DNA from 3 places in the Azotobacter armeniacus genome. Region 3 is predicted to be linked to each of the others. Evidence: riboswitches for the same ligand, from Rfam matches in the RefSeq annotation. Region 3 holds a riboswitch; each other region holds the start of a gene.
The links. Region 3 has a riboswitch for cobalamin ahead of ACYVD0_RS03535 (CbtB domain-containing protein). Riboswitches for the same ligand answer to the same signal wherever they lie in the genome.

Region 1: it holds a riboswitch for cobalamin, as region 3 does, so the genes downstream of both, btuB (TonB-dependent receptor family protein) here and ACYVD0_RS03535 (CbtB domain-containing protein) in region 3, are expected to answer to the same signal.
Region 2: it holds a riboswitch for cobalamin, as region 3 does, so the genes downstream of both, ACYVD0_RS12380 (cobaltochelatase subunit CobN) here and ACYVD0_RS03535 (CbtB domain-containing protein) in region 3, are expected to answer to the same signal.

Annotation. Positions count from the first base shown of each region.
Region 1 is NZ_BAAGYK010000082.1:54,610-58,789, forward strand. It holds gene cobO (cob(I)yrinic acid a,c-diamide adenosyltransferase) at 1-86, opposite strand, end outside; gene ACYVD0_RS12685 (hypothetical protein) at 86-667, opposite strand; gene btuB (TonB-dependent receptor family protein) at 714-2,567, opposite strand; cobalamin riboswitch at 2,679-2,915, opposite strand; gene ACYVD0_RS12695 (hypothetical protein) at 2,995-3,360, opposite strand; gene ACYVD0_RS12700 (type 1 glutamine amidotransferase) at 3,402-4,109, shown strand; gene ACYVD0_RS12705 (C40 family peptidase) at 4,135-4,180, opposite strand, start outside.
Region 2 is NZ_BAAGYK010000080.1:2,783-6,962, reverse strand. It holds gene ACYVD0_RS12390 (DUF2970 domain-containing protein) at 54-272, opposite strand; gene cfa (cyclopropane-fatty-acyl-phospholipid synthase) at 293-1,456, opposite strand; cobalamin riboswitch at 1,767-1,903, shown strand; partial or broken gene ACYVD0_RS12380 (cobaltochelatase subunit CobN) at 1,920-2,645, shown strand; partial or broken gene ACYVD0_RS12375 (TRAP transporter substrate-binding protein) at 2,704-2,844, opposite strand; partial or broken gene ACYVD0_RS12370 (SMP-30/gluconolactonase/LRE family protein) at 2,850-3,105, opposite strand; partial or broken gene ACYVD0_RS12365 (NAD-dependent epimerase/dehydratase family protein) at 3,105-3,242, opposite strand; gene ACYVD0_RS12360 (lactonase family protein) at 3,632-4,180, opposite strand, start outside.
Region 3 is NZ_BAAGYK010000014.1:34,150-38,329, forward strand. It holds gene cobM (cobalt-precorrin-4/precorrin-4 C(11)-methyltransferase) at 1-141, opposite strand, end outside; gene ACYVD0_RS03525 (cobalamin biosynthesis protein) at 138-578, opposite strand; gene ACYVD0_RS03530 (CbtA family protein) at 571-1,278, opposite strand; gene ACYVD0_RS03535 (CbtB domain-containing protein) at 1,286-1,426, opposite strand; cobalamin riboswitch at 1,636-1,878, opposite strand; cobalamin riboswitch at 1,937-2,128, shown strand; gene cobW (cobalamin biosynthesis protein CobW) at 2,227-3,276, shown strand; gene cobN (cobaltochelatase subunit CobN) at 3,378-4,180, shown strand, end outside.

The DNA of each region.
Region 1 (4,180 bases), on a different contig from region 3:
GCCTGGGCGATCCTGTCGTCGACCACCGCCTTCTTGCGCTGCATGCGCGTCTTGTGGCGGGCGGCCCGTTCCGGCGATTCGCTCATCAGCGGCGCTCCGGCGCCCGCAGCGACTTCAGGCGGGCATCGAAGCCCGCGTAAAGCACTGCCGCGAGGCCCACGTAGAGGGCCAGGTTGCCCAGGTAACGCGGGTAGTAGGTCAGCACGCGCTGCACGAAGTCGGCGAATACCGGCTCCGGATAGCGGCCGGAGAAGAAGTAGAAGCCGCCGCCGGAGAACAGGTAGCAGACGAAGGCGCTGAAGACCACCGCCAGGCCGAGCACGGCCAGGCTATCCAGCCTGTCCAGACTGTCGCGCTGCAGCGCGGCGAAGAACCGCCCGCCCAGCCACAGCGAGCCATAGGCCGGGATCAGCAGCCAGTAGGCCGGCGACATGCACCAGTCGCTCACGCCCATCCAGCCGATGGCGACGAAGTCGAGCAGCGAGGCTTCGAGGAACAGCGCCGGAAACACCCAGCGTGGGCGCAGCAGGACGCCGGCGAGAAAGAACACCGCCCAGGAGGCGCTCGGCAGGTTGAGGGTGGCGAAGTGCTGGCCACGGGTCATGGCCATCAGCAGGGCCAGCGCCACGCCGACGGCCAGCTGGCTACGGGGGGACAGGTTGAGCATGCGCATTCTCCTTGTGGATGGTTCCGACCCGCCGGCCGGCGGCGCTCTACAACGCCTGATAGCGGACGGTAAGGTACACCGCCTGCCCCGGCTGGTTGTAGCCCAGGGCGGTTTCATAATCGGCGTTCAGCAGGTTGGCGACGCGCGCCTGCAGACGCCACTCGGGGGTGAGGCGGTATTCGCCGCGCAGGTCCAAAGTGGCGTAGCCGGACAGCTCGTTGTCGTTGGCCACGTCGTCGTAGCGCCGGCCCTCGGCATGCAGCGTGGCACCGACGGCGAAATCGCCGAGGCGCCGATCCAGCTCCAGGTTGAACATCTGCGAGGCGCGACGCGGCAGCTCGTTGCCGTCGTTGGCGCCCGAGCCGCTGTTCTCCGGCTCCAGCAGACTGTAGTTGGCGCTCCAGTCCCAGCCAAACGAGCGGCTGCCAACCTCCAGCTCGAGGCCGCGGATGCGCGCCTCGTCGATGTTCGCCGGCCCTTCGATGGAAGAATCGTAGACGATCAGGTCGTCCACCTTGGTGCGGTAGGCGTTCAGCGACCAGTGGCCCCAGCCGTGCACGCCGGACAGACCAACCTCGAAGCTGTGAGAGGTTTCCTCCTCGAGGTCGGCGATGCCGTAGAAGGGATAGTACAGCTCGTTGAAGGTCGGCGCCTTGAAAGCGCTGCCGTAGCTGAGGGTGACGCGCAGGGCGTCGCTCAGGGCGTAGCCGTAGGCGATGTTGCCGGTCTCGTGCTGGCCGAACTGCTCGTTGTTGTCGCGGCGCAGGGAGACTTGCCAGTCGTGGCGGCCGTATTCGCCAAGGTACTGGATGAAGGCGCCGTTGTTTTCCCGGGAGTCCTCGTCGTAGTCGGTGGTGCCGTTGACCTCCTCGCGCTGGTAGTCGACGCCCAGGGTGAGGATGTGGCCTTCGGCCAGGGTCAGGTCGTTCTGCCAGCTGGCGCTGTCGCGGCGGCTGTCGAAGCGCGAGTAGAAGCCGCCGTCCTGGTAGGTGTCGGACTTGTCCTCGTTTCGTCCGGCCTGCAGGCTGACCTGCCAGAACGCCAGCGGGCTGAAGCGGGCGCGGCCGCTGACCACGCTCTGCTCGCCGTCGGCATTGGCGGAGAAACCGGCGGTGCCACGGCGGTTCACCTGGTCGTAGTCGTTGTGCGACTTGGCGCGCAGAAAGGTGCCCTCCAGCTCCAGGCCGTTGTCGAAGCGCCAGCCGGCGCGCAGCGCGGCGGAGTGGTTGCGGTAGCCGTCGGCGTCGTTCTCGTAGCCGCTGGTCCCGGGGCTCTTCGCGCTGATGCCATCGGTGTCCTCGCTGCTCAGGGCGAGACTGTACCAGCCGTGCGCGTTGCCGCCGGAAACCCCGCCGCTACCGGTGTAGGTGTCGTGGGTACCGTAGCCGGCGGAGAAGAAGGGTTTGGGCGCGCCATCGCCCCCCTTGCGGGTGAAGATCTGGATCACCCCGCCGATGGCCTCCGAGCCGTACAGGCTGGAGCGCGGTCCGCGCACCACCTCGATGCGCTCGATCATCTCCACCGGCAAATCCTGCCAGGCGGCGGTGCCGGTGGTCACCGAGCCGACGCGCACGCCGTCGATCAGCACCAGCACATGGTCGGACTCGGTGCCACGCAGGTAAACGGAGGTGTTCTTGCCCGGCCCGCCGTTGTTGGCGATGGACACCCCCGGCACCCGCTTGAGCAGCTCCGGCACCGACTGCGCCTGGCTGCGCTCGATGTCGTCGCGCTCGATCAGGCTCACCGCGGCGAGGCTGTCGCGCAGGGTCTGGGCGTTGCGTGCGACGGTCACCACCGTCGCGTCGAGGGCGAGGGAGTCGTCGGCCGCCTGGGCCGGGGAAAGGGAAAAGAGGCACAGCAGCGCGAACGCCGCCGGCCCGAAACTGGGCTTGCGAATCAAGATGGGTTCTCCGCCGCGCCACCCGCACGGCCTGAAGGCTGCGAAAGCAGGCGGAGAACTCGAACAGACAGCGAACCGGGAAGGCCCGCCAGCCCGCAGCGCCCTCCACGCCGCCATGGATCGCGACAGGCCGGTCTCCGGGCTCACGAGCGAAGTGCGGCGTGATGCTGCAGCTTCCGAAACCACGCCTTCCCATGCCCATGCGGGACACAGTGGCCTTACGGCGGTTTCGCGACTCGTCTACCGTTGCGGGGGCAGCGCCGGCCTTGTGCCGCGGATCATCGCGGAACGCACCGGCTTCCCTGTTTCACCCTTCGTGCGAAGGGCACCTGAAGCGAGGCGCGCAGGGTAGTGGAAACGCCGGCCGGGCACAATGAGACGAATTGCCCGGCGTCATGAGATCCACTCATGATGCCGGTGCAGGCGCTCAGCCCCCCAGAGCGGCCAGCAGCGACGGCAGGATGCTGCCGGCCGGGCCGTGCAGGCAGAGGTCGGCGTGCCGGCTGAGCGGGGTCGGCTGCGGGTTGATCTCGACCACGAAGGCGCCGCGGCGCTTGGCCAGAAACGGCAGATCCGCGGCCGAAGTCGGAATGCCACCCTCGGCGGCCACCCCGGCGCCGGTGAAGATCGCCAACCGGCTGCAGTTGCGCAGGCGGCGAGCGAGATCAGGGATGGTGTCGTGCATGTAGAAGCTCCTGGAGTGGAAGGGGTGGCGGGTGACTGTGCCTTCGCGGGCCAGCCTGGGAATCGTCGTGAAGCCCGGCCATCTCGACAGCCATCGGGCCCTTGGCATAGGGTGCCTTCCTACACCCACAACCTGGAACCGGTACAGGAATGAAAACCGTCATCGCCATCCGCCACGTCGCCTTCGAGGATCTCGGCGTCTTCGCACCCGTGCTCGAGGAGGCCGGCTATCACATCCGTTATGTCGACCCCGGGATCATGTCCACCAGTGAACTGGCCGCGCTGGATGTCGAGTCACCCGAGCTGCTGGTGGTCCTCGGCGCGCCCATCGGTGCCTACGACGAGGCCACCTACCCCTTCCTGCTGGCGGAGCTGGAGCTGCTTGCCAGGCGACTGCGCTGCGGCAAGCCCCTGCTCGGCATCTGCCTGGGCGCCCAGTTGATCGCCCGCGCCCTGGGGGCCAAGGTCGCGCCGATGGGCGTCAAGGAAATCGGCTTCGCCAGCCTCCGGCTGACGGCGGAGGGCACCGCGAGCTGTATCGGCCATCTGGGCGACAACGGCACCGTGCTGCACTGGCATGGCGACATGTTCGAACTGCCGCCGGGCGCCACCCGCCTCGCCCGAACCGACATCTGCCCGAACCAGGCGTTCATGCTCGGCAATACCGTACTGGGCCTGCAGTTTCATCTTGAAGCCGATCCCGCCCGGATCGAACAGTGGCTGATCGGCCATGCGGCAGAACTCTCTGCCGCCAAGGTGGATCCGGTGGAGATCCGCCGACAGGCAAAGGACGCGGGGGAAGAGCTGCGCCGCTGCGGGCAGCAGGTGCTGCGCGACTGGCTCGCCGGGCTGGCCTAACGGCCTGCTCTGTTAATCCGATCGGTCAGGGCTGACGCGCCACGGGCACGGCGCGAAGCACGCGCCTGGCC
Region 2 (4,180 bases), on a different contig from region 3:
CTATCGCGCTGTACTTCTCGGACTTGGGTAGCCTTCATGCGATTGCCCTGCGCTCAGGGCTGGGCCAGGTGCAGCACCAGCTTAACCATGCCAAACAGGAGTAGCACGAGCAGCACGGTGAAGCCCACGCCCAGCAGGATGAAATGGCTGGGTTTGCCCCGGGCGAAGTCCCGTGCCCGGTTCTTGCCGCTCTGTACGCCGAGGGCGGCGGCCAGCACGCTGTGCAGCATCTGCCGGAGCGTTAGGGGCTTGTCGTCGTGGTCGTCGCCCATGGGGCCTCCATGACTCTGCTTCACAGGAGCGGACGCCGGTAGCCGCCGGGCACGCCATTCTTCGACAGCACGTACTGCCAGAGCTGGATGTTCCGGGCGCGGAAGGCGCCGGCGCAGGACAGCAGGTAGTAGCGCCACATGCGCCGGAATCTTTCCCCCAGCTCGGCGGCGAAGCGCGGCCAGGCTGCCTCGAAGTTGGCATGCCAGGCCATCAGGGTCCGGTCATAATCCGCGCCGAAACTGTGCTGATCCTCAAGGATCAGCAGGCGATCCAGCGCATCGCCGATCTGTCCGAGGGACGGCAGGTCGCCATTGGGGAATATGTAGCGATCAATCCAGGGGTCCGGGGTCGAGTGGCGCTGGTTTTTGCCGATGGTATGCAGGAGAAACAGGCCGTCGTCGGCCAGACAGCGGGCGGCGACCTCGAAGAAGCGGCGGTGGTTCTTGTGGCCGACATGTTCGAACATGCCGACGCTGACGATGCGGTCGAAGCGTCCCTGGATCTCGCGGTAGTCCTGCAGGCGGAACTCCACGGGCAGGTCGGCGTAGCGCTCCCTGGCCCAGGCCTGCTGCTCCCGGGAAACCGTCACGCCGACGCAATGCACGCCATGCCGCTCCGCGGCATAGCCCATGAAGCTGCCCCAGCCGCAGCCGATGTCCAGCACCCGCATGCCGTGCTCCAGGCCGAGCTTGCGGCAGATCAGCTCCAGCTTGGCCTCCTGGGCCTCGGCCAGACTGTCGGCGTTTCGCCAGTAGCCGCAGGTGTAAGTCATGCGCGGGTCGAGCATGGCCTCGTAGAAGTCGTTGCCGAGATCATAATGGGCCTCGCCGACCTTCCAGGCACGCCGGTGGTTCTGCAGGTTGAGCAGGCGTGAGCGGAGCGCATGGAAGATCAGCCGTGTCGGCTTCACCTGCTGGTCGATGCCGGTGTGCAACAGGCGAAAGAAGAATTCATCCAGTCGTTCCGCTTCCCAGGCGCCCTCCATGTAGGCCTCGCCCAAACCCAGATTGCCCTGGGCGAAGACCCGCTCGGGCACGCCGCCGGCCTTGAGCTGCATGTCCCAGGGCCGGTTGCCGCCGATGCGGATATCGGCCTGCTGCAGCAGCTCGACCGTCAGGCGGTGCAGGCTGGAGTCCCGCGAAAGATAGCCGGACCCAGCGTTAAACATGAATTCTCGGCTCATGGTTGTCCCACCCTTGGCTGGCTCTACCGGATCGGTCTCCGGGTGACACTTCGGAATCTGCCGGCTGCCTGTCAAGGCAATGCGCCCAAGCAAAGTCAGATTAGGCAGGGACTGGCACGACGGCCAATAATCCGCGGCAGGGGCGTCAGAAAACCGCCAGCGGACTGGCCGCGCCAAGATTGGCTCGGGTCGATCCGCAAGGGCTCTGGCGGCTTGCCAGTGTCCGGCCGGCAGCTCCTTGCCCCCCTTGAGGCATTGCGCTTGCTCGCCGTCACCCGCCGCGTAAGGTGCGCCCCTGCCGGCCCTTGGCCGGCAACATGGAGAGTGCGGTGCCCGGATCAGGATCTGGGGTAAATGGGAAGGAAGTCAGTCCAAGCTGACGCTGTCCCCGCAACGGTAGGACCGTTTCACGGTCGAGCCCGACACCAGCCCGCTCTCCCGAAGCAGGCCGCGGTGGGCGGCCGTGCGGTCGCCAGCCCTGGTCGTTCTGCGCCTTGCCGCCGGCGCTGCGTCCGTTTCGCGTGCCCGCCGCCTTTCGACCCGGGACTGGGCATGTCTTCTCTTTTCCTCCGCCGCTTTGGCTTGGGCCTGCTGCTCGGGCTGCTCGTCCCCGGAGCCTCGGCGGCGCAACTCAACGCCATCGTTTCACGCTACAGCGCGGCCGAATTCGCCAGCGCCGTCGCGCAGTTCCAGCAGCACCATCCGTATTGGCAGGTCAGCGCGCGCACTCCGAAGCAGCTCGCCGGGCTCGACGAGCTGGCACTGCGCGCCTGGTTGGGCGAGGGGGCGGGCGCTGCTCGGCGTCGGCCTGTTCAGTGCCGAGGTGGAGCGCCTGGGACCGCTGCTCGGCCAGGTCGCGCCGGCGGACAGCTTCCTCGACAACATCGCCGCTCTGCTGGCCTGGCTGGCGGCCCGCCATAACCCGGATGTGAAGGTCCCGGCTGTGCAGGCGCGTCCGGGCCGCGAGGAGGTCACCGGGCTGTTCGAGCAGCTGAACGTGCCGGTGTTCAAGGGGCTGCGCCTGGAGGACCGCAACGAAACCGGCTGGCAGCTGTCCGGCGATGGCCTGGCGCGCGACAAGGTGCACTACCAACTGGCCATGCCCGAGCTGCAGGGCAGCGGTCAGGCCATGGTGCTGGCGGTCTGGCACGAGCGCCAGAGCGATTCGCTGTCGGGCATCCGCTTCGGCGTCGCCGCGCCGCTGCCGGCGCAGCTCGATGCCTTCGCCGCGCGCATCCAGCGTTGGCACTCCAGGTGCGCCTGGACATCACCAGCAGCTCGGGAACGATCAGGTGGCCGGTCAGCCTGTAGTAGGAGGCCGCCTTGTGGTGGTTGTGGGAGAACATGGTCGGCGGGTTGTTCTCGGCGCCGTCGATCACTCCGCTCTGCGTCCACCGTCGGGACGGCCAGGATGGCGCTGTATGTCGACGAACAGCCGGCGGTTGTGCGGGGCACCATCGTCTTCGTCGTAGTCGAAGGCCCAGATGGCCTGCACCGAGGGGGCGAGTCGGACAGGTACATCGTCCGCTCGTCGGGGCTGAAGTCCAGGCCGTTGGGACGATGAGATCGCCCTGCCAGGGTTCCAGCGCTGCGCCACCGGCTCCGCCGACGAAGCGATAGAGCGCGCCGAGCCGGTGTCCGGCAGCCATGCCATGGGAGCGATATCGGACAGGCGGAGGATGTGGGCGTAGGGACGCAGGCTTTCCCGCAGGACCGTCCCCAGGACGCCGGCCGCGCCGGTGAGCAGGAGACGATCGAGGGCGGGGCTTGATGCAGGATGGGGCATGGCTGAGATCCACTCTGATTGTTATTATTTTTGGGATTGTCATGTGTCGTCGTATGATAAGACGAAATTGTCGACTGCTCCCGCAGGCTTTGTCAACGCCGCGCGGGGGGCTGAAGATAGTGAGTGGGTGGCGCCCGGTTATTGTGCAAAAGGGCTGTCCGCTCGGGGCCGGTAGCATTCACATCGGACGATCGGCGGCAGATTTCGCGCGATTGTCGTTTGCTGCAGGTAAGTGCGGAGGGGCGGCTGGTCGCTATGAGCTTTGTCATGTGATGACTTGGCTTGTGGCGGCTTGCGTCTGTCTGTTGCTCGTTTGCTGGCCCACGGTTTCACAGGTCTTGGGTGAGTGGAGCGGTGGCCAGCCTGTCAGTCAAGCTGGCCGCGACGACTCAGGGACTGGTAGTGAACTTCACATCGGAAGGCGAATGGAAGGGCAGGGTCTGGGTGATTTTTCCCGCCTTGCCGGTGGCTGGATCGCGTTCCATGACGACGATCGCATTGCTGTTCTGGTTGGCGACGAGAATGAAGCGGCCGGTCGGATCGAAGGTAAATTCGCGCGGCTCTTCGCCCTCCACCGGGTGATGTGAAACGACAGCGAGTCGCCCGTCGTTCGGATCGATCTGGAAGACCACCAACTGATTGGCGGTGCCGCGGTTGGTCGCGTACAGGAAGCGGCCGTCCGGCGAGACGTGCAGGGCGGCGGCCTTGTTCTGGCCTTTGAAGTCCTCGGCGGCCAGCGGGATGGTCTGCTTGGGCGTGAGCTTGCCATCGGCATAGTCGAAGACAACGATCGTCCCCTGCATCTCCAGGGTCACGTAGGCCTGCTTTCCGGTCGGGCCGAACACCAGATGACGGGGCCCCGAGCCCTCGGGCAGCTCGACGAAGGGCTGCTCTTTGTTGGCGCTGAGCGGATGCTCCGGGTGAGCCGCCGGATCGTA
Region 3 (4,180 bases):
CGCACAATGGCCTTCGAGCACCGCCTCGGGCACCAGCGACCCGGCGTACAGGATGACCGGGCAAGCCCGCAGCAGGCGCTGGCCCTTGACGGTGATCAGCTCCGGATCGCCAGGGCCGGCGCCGATGAAATAGACGGTCATGGATGCTCCAGAAGGGTATGAGGGGGCGCCGTGGCCAGCGCGAGGCTGGCCACGGCGCTGCTGCGCTTGGGCAGTAGCAGGCGGGCTGGACCGGCCCCCAGGGTTTCAGCCTGGGCCAGGGCGCTGGCTTCCGCGACGCCGGAGCTGCCGGTGATGCTGAGGGCCAGCGGCGATTTCCGGGTCAGGCGGTCGTGGTAAGCGCTCAGGCGTTCGGCGGATAAAAAGGCCAGCGGCAGGCGCAGATGGTCGGCCAGGCACAGCAGCCCGGGCTCGTCGCGCTTGTGCATGCTGCTGGCCAGCCCGGCGAGATCGCCGGGCCGCAGGCCGGCTTCGTCCAATGCCGCATGCAGCAGCACCAGCAGTGATTCCAGGGTGCAGCCCCGGCGACAGCCGAGGCCGGCGACATGCACCCATGCCGCCTTACCGGGCTCAGGCATTGCGGCTGTCGCGACCGAACAGCCAGGCTGCCGAGAGCCCCAGTGCGGCCCAGAACAGCGCGTTGGTTGCCAGCGAGGCGAGGATGAACTGGTTGGCCAGTGCCTCGGGGGCCAGACTCGTATGCACTTCCGGTTGCGGTGCGCCAATCAGATGCGGAATCGCCAGCAGCACGGCACCGGCGATGCGCAGACTCCAGGATCGTGCGAAGGCGATGAGGGCCAGGCCGATGGGGGTGGCTACGGCGGTGCCGATCCACCAGTACTGGCGCAGTAGCAGATCGGCCGCCTCGGTACCCGGCAGCTCCGGCGGCAGGCCGAGCGAAGGCGCCAGGCTGAAGGTGGCGAAGCCGCCGAGCCCCCATAGCAGCCCATTCCAGGTTTTCCCCGGTGCGCGGAGGGTGAACAGGCCGGCCAGCATGAGGGCGAAGCCAACCGCCACGACGAGATTGCTCAGCCCCGTGGCCAGGGTCCGCTGCCAGCCATTCTCGGGCGCCCAGCCTTCATGGACGTGCCCGTCCGCATGGCCGTGATTATAGCCGTGCCCCGCGGCATGGCTGCGCTCGACGATGGCGGGCCCGCCGCTTTCGTAGGTTTCCGCCTCAAGGATCAGGGGCGTCACCCAGAGGCTCTGCAGCAGGGTCAGCAGGAGGGCGGCGAGCAGCCCGGCGAACCCTGCGGTTCGTGCGATGCGCTTGATCATGGGGCTCTCAGTGGCAGGGGAAGGCGGCGCTGTGGCGGGTGTCGTGAGCGGCGTTGTGCAGGGCCTCGACGGGCGAAAAGCCGGCAAAGAAGATCAGCACCGCACCGAGCAGGAAGCTGCCTACGGCGAGGGTAATACGTTTCGACAGGGGGAGCGCCGCCGAGGCGGAAGAGGATAGGGTAGCGGTAGCGGTAGCGGTAGCGGTAGCGGTAGCGGTAGCGGTAGCGGTAGCGGTAGCGGTAGCGGTAGCGGACATGGTATGACCTTCCGTGACTGTGAGTGAGGCGGAAGGAGTGCGCGACATGAGTCCGGGCCACTGAAGCGCCTGGATTCCGGTGTGCGCCCGCCCACCGCGGGTTGCCAACAGGGCTTCAGGCCGGTCTCCGGGCTCGTGACGTCCGTCATGGGGGCGGTCGGGTCGGCCTTCCCATGCGTCCCGGTCCGCGAGATCTTGCGCAACTGATCTTCGGCGAACCTAGGGCACAGTGGCTACATCGACCCCTCGTACACTTACCGTTGCGGGGGCAGCGCCGGACTCGAACCGGCTTCCCGTTTCACCTCGCGCTCGGCGCGCGAGACACCTGAAACTGTCTTTCTAGCTGAGCACGGGCCGGCGCGAGCGTCAACTGCGGCGATTGACCCGCCCGGGGACTCTGCGTAGCCTTTCCGGTTTCGAGGTTCTCCGCCATCGCGCGGAGCTAAGAGGGAACACGGTCGAGCCGTGGCTGCCCCCGCAACTGTATACGGCTTCAAACCCTTCGATATGCCACTGCGCCAAGCGGGAAGGCGAAGGAACATGCGCATTGCGCAGGCCGTCAGCCAGGAGACCTGCCTCGAACATCCATGACAACTGGGCGGGGTGATCCGGTGGTGCTGGCCGGTGCTTCTCCATGCGCCTGTCCGTTCCCGCCTGCCCGCTGATCCGCAACGATCCATGCAGGGCCAACCATGAAATCGCTCGCCAAGCTTCCCGTCACTATTGTCACCGGCTTTCTCGGCGCCGGAAAGACCACCCTGCTGCGGCACATGCTGGCGCATGCCGAGGGCCGGCGCATCGCTGTGATCGTCAACGAGTTCGGCGAACTCGGCATCGACGGCGAAATTCTCCGGCAATGCTCCATCGGCTGCACCGAGGAAGAGGCCAACGGGCGTGTCTTCGAACTGGCCAACGGCTGCCTGTGCTGCACGGTGCAGGAAGAATTCTTCCCGGTGATGCGTGAGCTGGTGGCTCGTCGCGGCGACTTCGACCACATCCTGATCGAGACCAGCGGTCTGGCCCTGCCCAAGCCGCTGGTGCAGGCCTTCAACTGGCCGGAAATCCGCAATGCCTGCACCGTGGACGCGGTGATCACCGTGGTCGACAGCCCGGCCGTGGCGGCCGACACCTTCGCCGCCTTCCCCGAGCAGGTGGACGCGCAGCGCCGGCAGGACCCGAACCTGGATCACGAGTCGCCGCTGCACGAGCTGTTCGCCGACCAGCTGGCCAGTGCCGATCTGGTGGTGCTGAACAAGGCCGACCTGCTCGATGCCGCCGCGCTGGAAAGGGTACGCGCCGAGATCGCCGAGGAACTGCCGCCAGCAGTCAAGGTGATCGAGGCCCATGGCGGCGAGCTGCCCTTGAACGTGCTGCTGGGACTGAGCAGCGAGACCGAGCTGCACATCGACGGCCGCCAGACCCATCATGACCTGGAAGACGAGGATCACGATCACGACGAATTCGACTCTTTCGACCTTTCCCTGCCGGAAGTGGCGGAGGAGCGTCTGCTCGCCGCGCTGAGGAATACGGTGGCGCGGTATGGGATACTGCGGATCAAGGGCTTCGCCGCCATTCCCGGCAAGCCGATGCGGCTGGTGGTGCAAGGCGTGGGGCAGCGCTTCGACAGGCATTTCGATCGTGCCTGGCAGCCCGGCGAGGCGCGGGCTACACGGCTGGTGATGATCGGCCAGCAGCTGGACAGGGCCGCAATCATTGGCGAGCTTCAGGCGGCGCTGATGTGAGGATGAGAACCCACCCTGTAGGAGCGAGCTTGCTCGCGAACAACAGAGCACTAAAAGCTTCGCGAGCAAGCTCGTTCCTACGAACGGGCAGGTGCTGACTGATGCACCTGCTCCGCGCCCAGCCCGGCGTCCAGCTGCCGGCCGACAGCATCGCCGACCTCGAGCAGACGCCCGCCGAGCTGGTGATCCTCTGCACCGGCGACTCGCACCTGTCGCTGCTTGCCGAGGTGGCCCGCACGTTGCCGGACGACTATCCCAGCCTGCGCCTGGCCAGTCCGGCGCAGCTGCCCAACCATGCCTCGGTGGATTTCTACGTCGAGCAGGTGCTGCGCCACGCCCGGGTGATCCTGATCTCGGTGCACGGCGGCGTGAGCTACTGGCGCTACGGGATCGAGCGCCTGGTCGAGCTGGCCGAAAACGGCGCCCGGCTGATCCTGGTGCCCGGCGACGATAGCCCCGACCCGGAGCTGAGCGGCCTGGGCAACGTCTCCGCCGAGGACAGCGAACGGCTCTGGCAGTACCTGCGCCAAGGCGGCCGCGACAATGCGCTGCAGCTGTTCCACTGCATCGCCAGTCGCTGGCTGGACCGCGACTACCGCTGGGGCGAGCCCAGGGCTCTGCCGCGTACCGTGCTCTATCACCCGACGCAGGGCGAGGCCACGCTGGCGCAGTGGCAGGCCTGGTGGCAACCGGGGCGGCCGGTGGCGGCGCTGCTGTTCTACCGCACCCATATTCAGGCAGCGAACACCGCCTTCGTCGACGTCTTCTGCGAGCGCCTGCAGGCCCAGGGGCTGAACCCGCTGCCGATCGCCGTGGCCAGCCTGAAGGAATCGGCCTGTCTGGCGCAGGTCGAACACTGGCTGGACGAGAGCGGGACGGCGGTCATCCTCAACACCACCGGCTT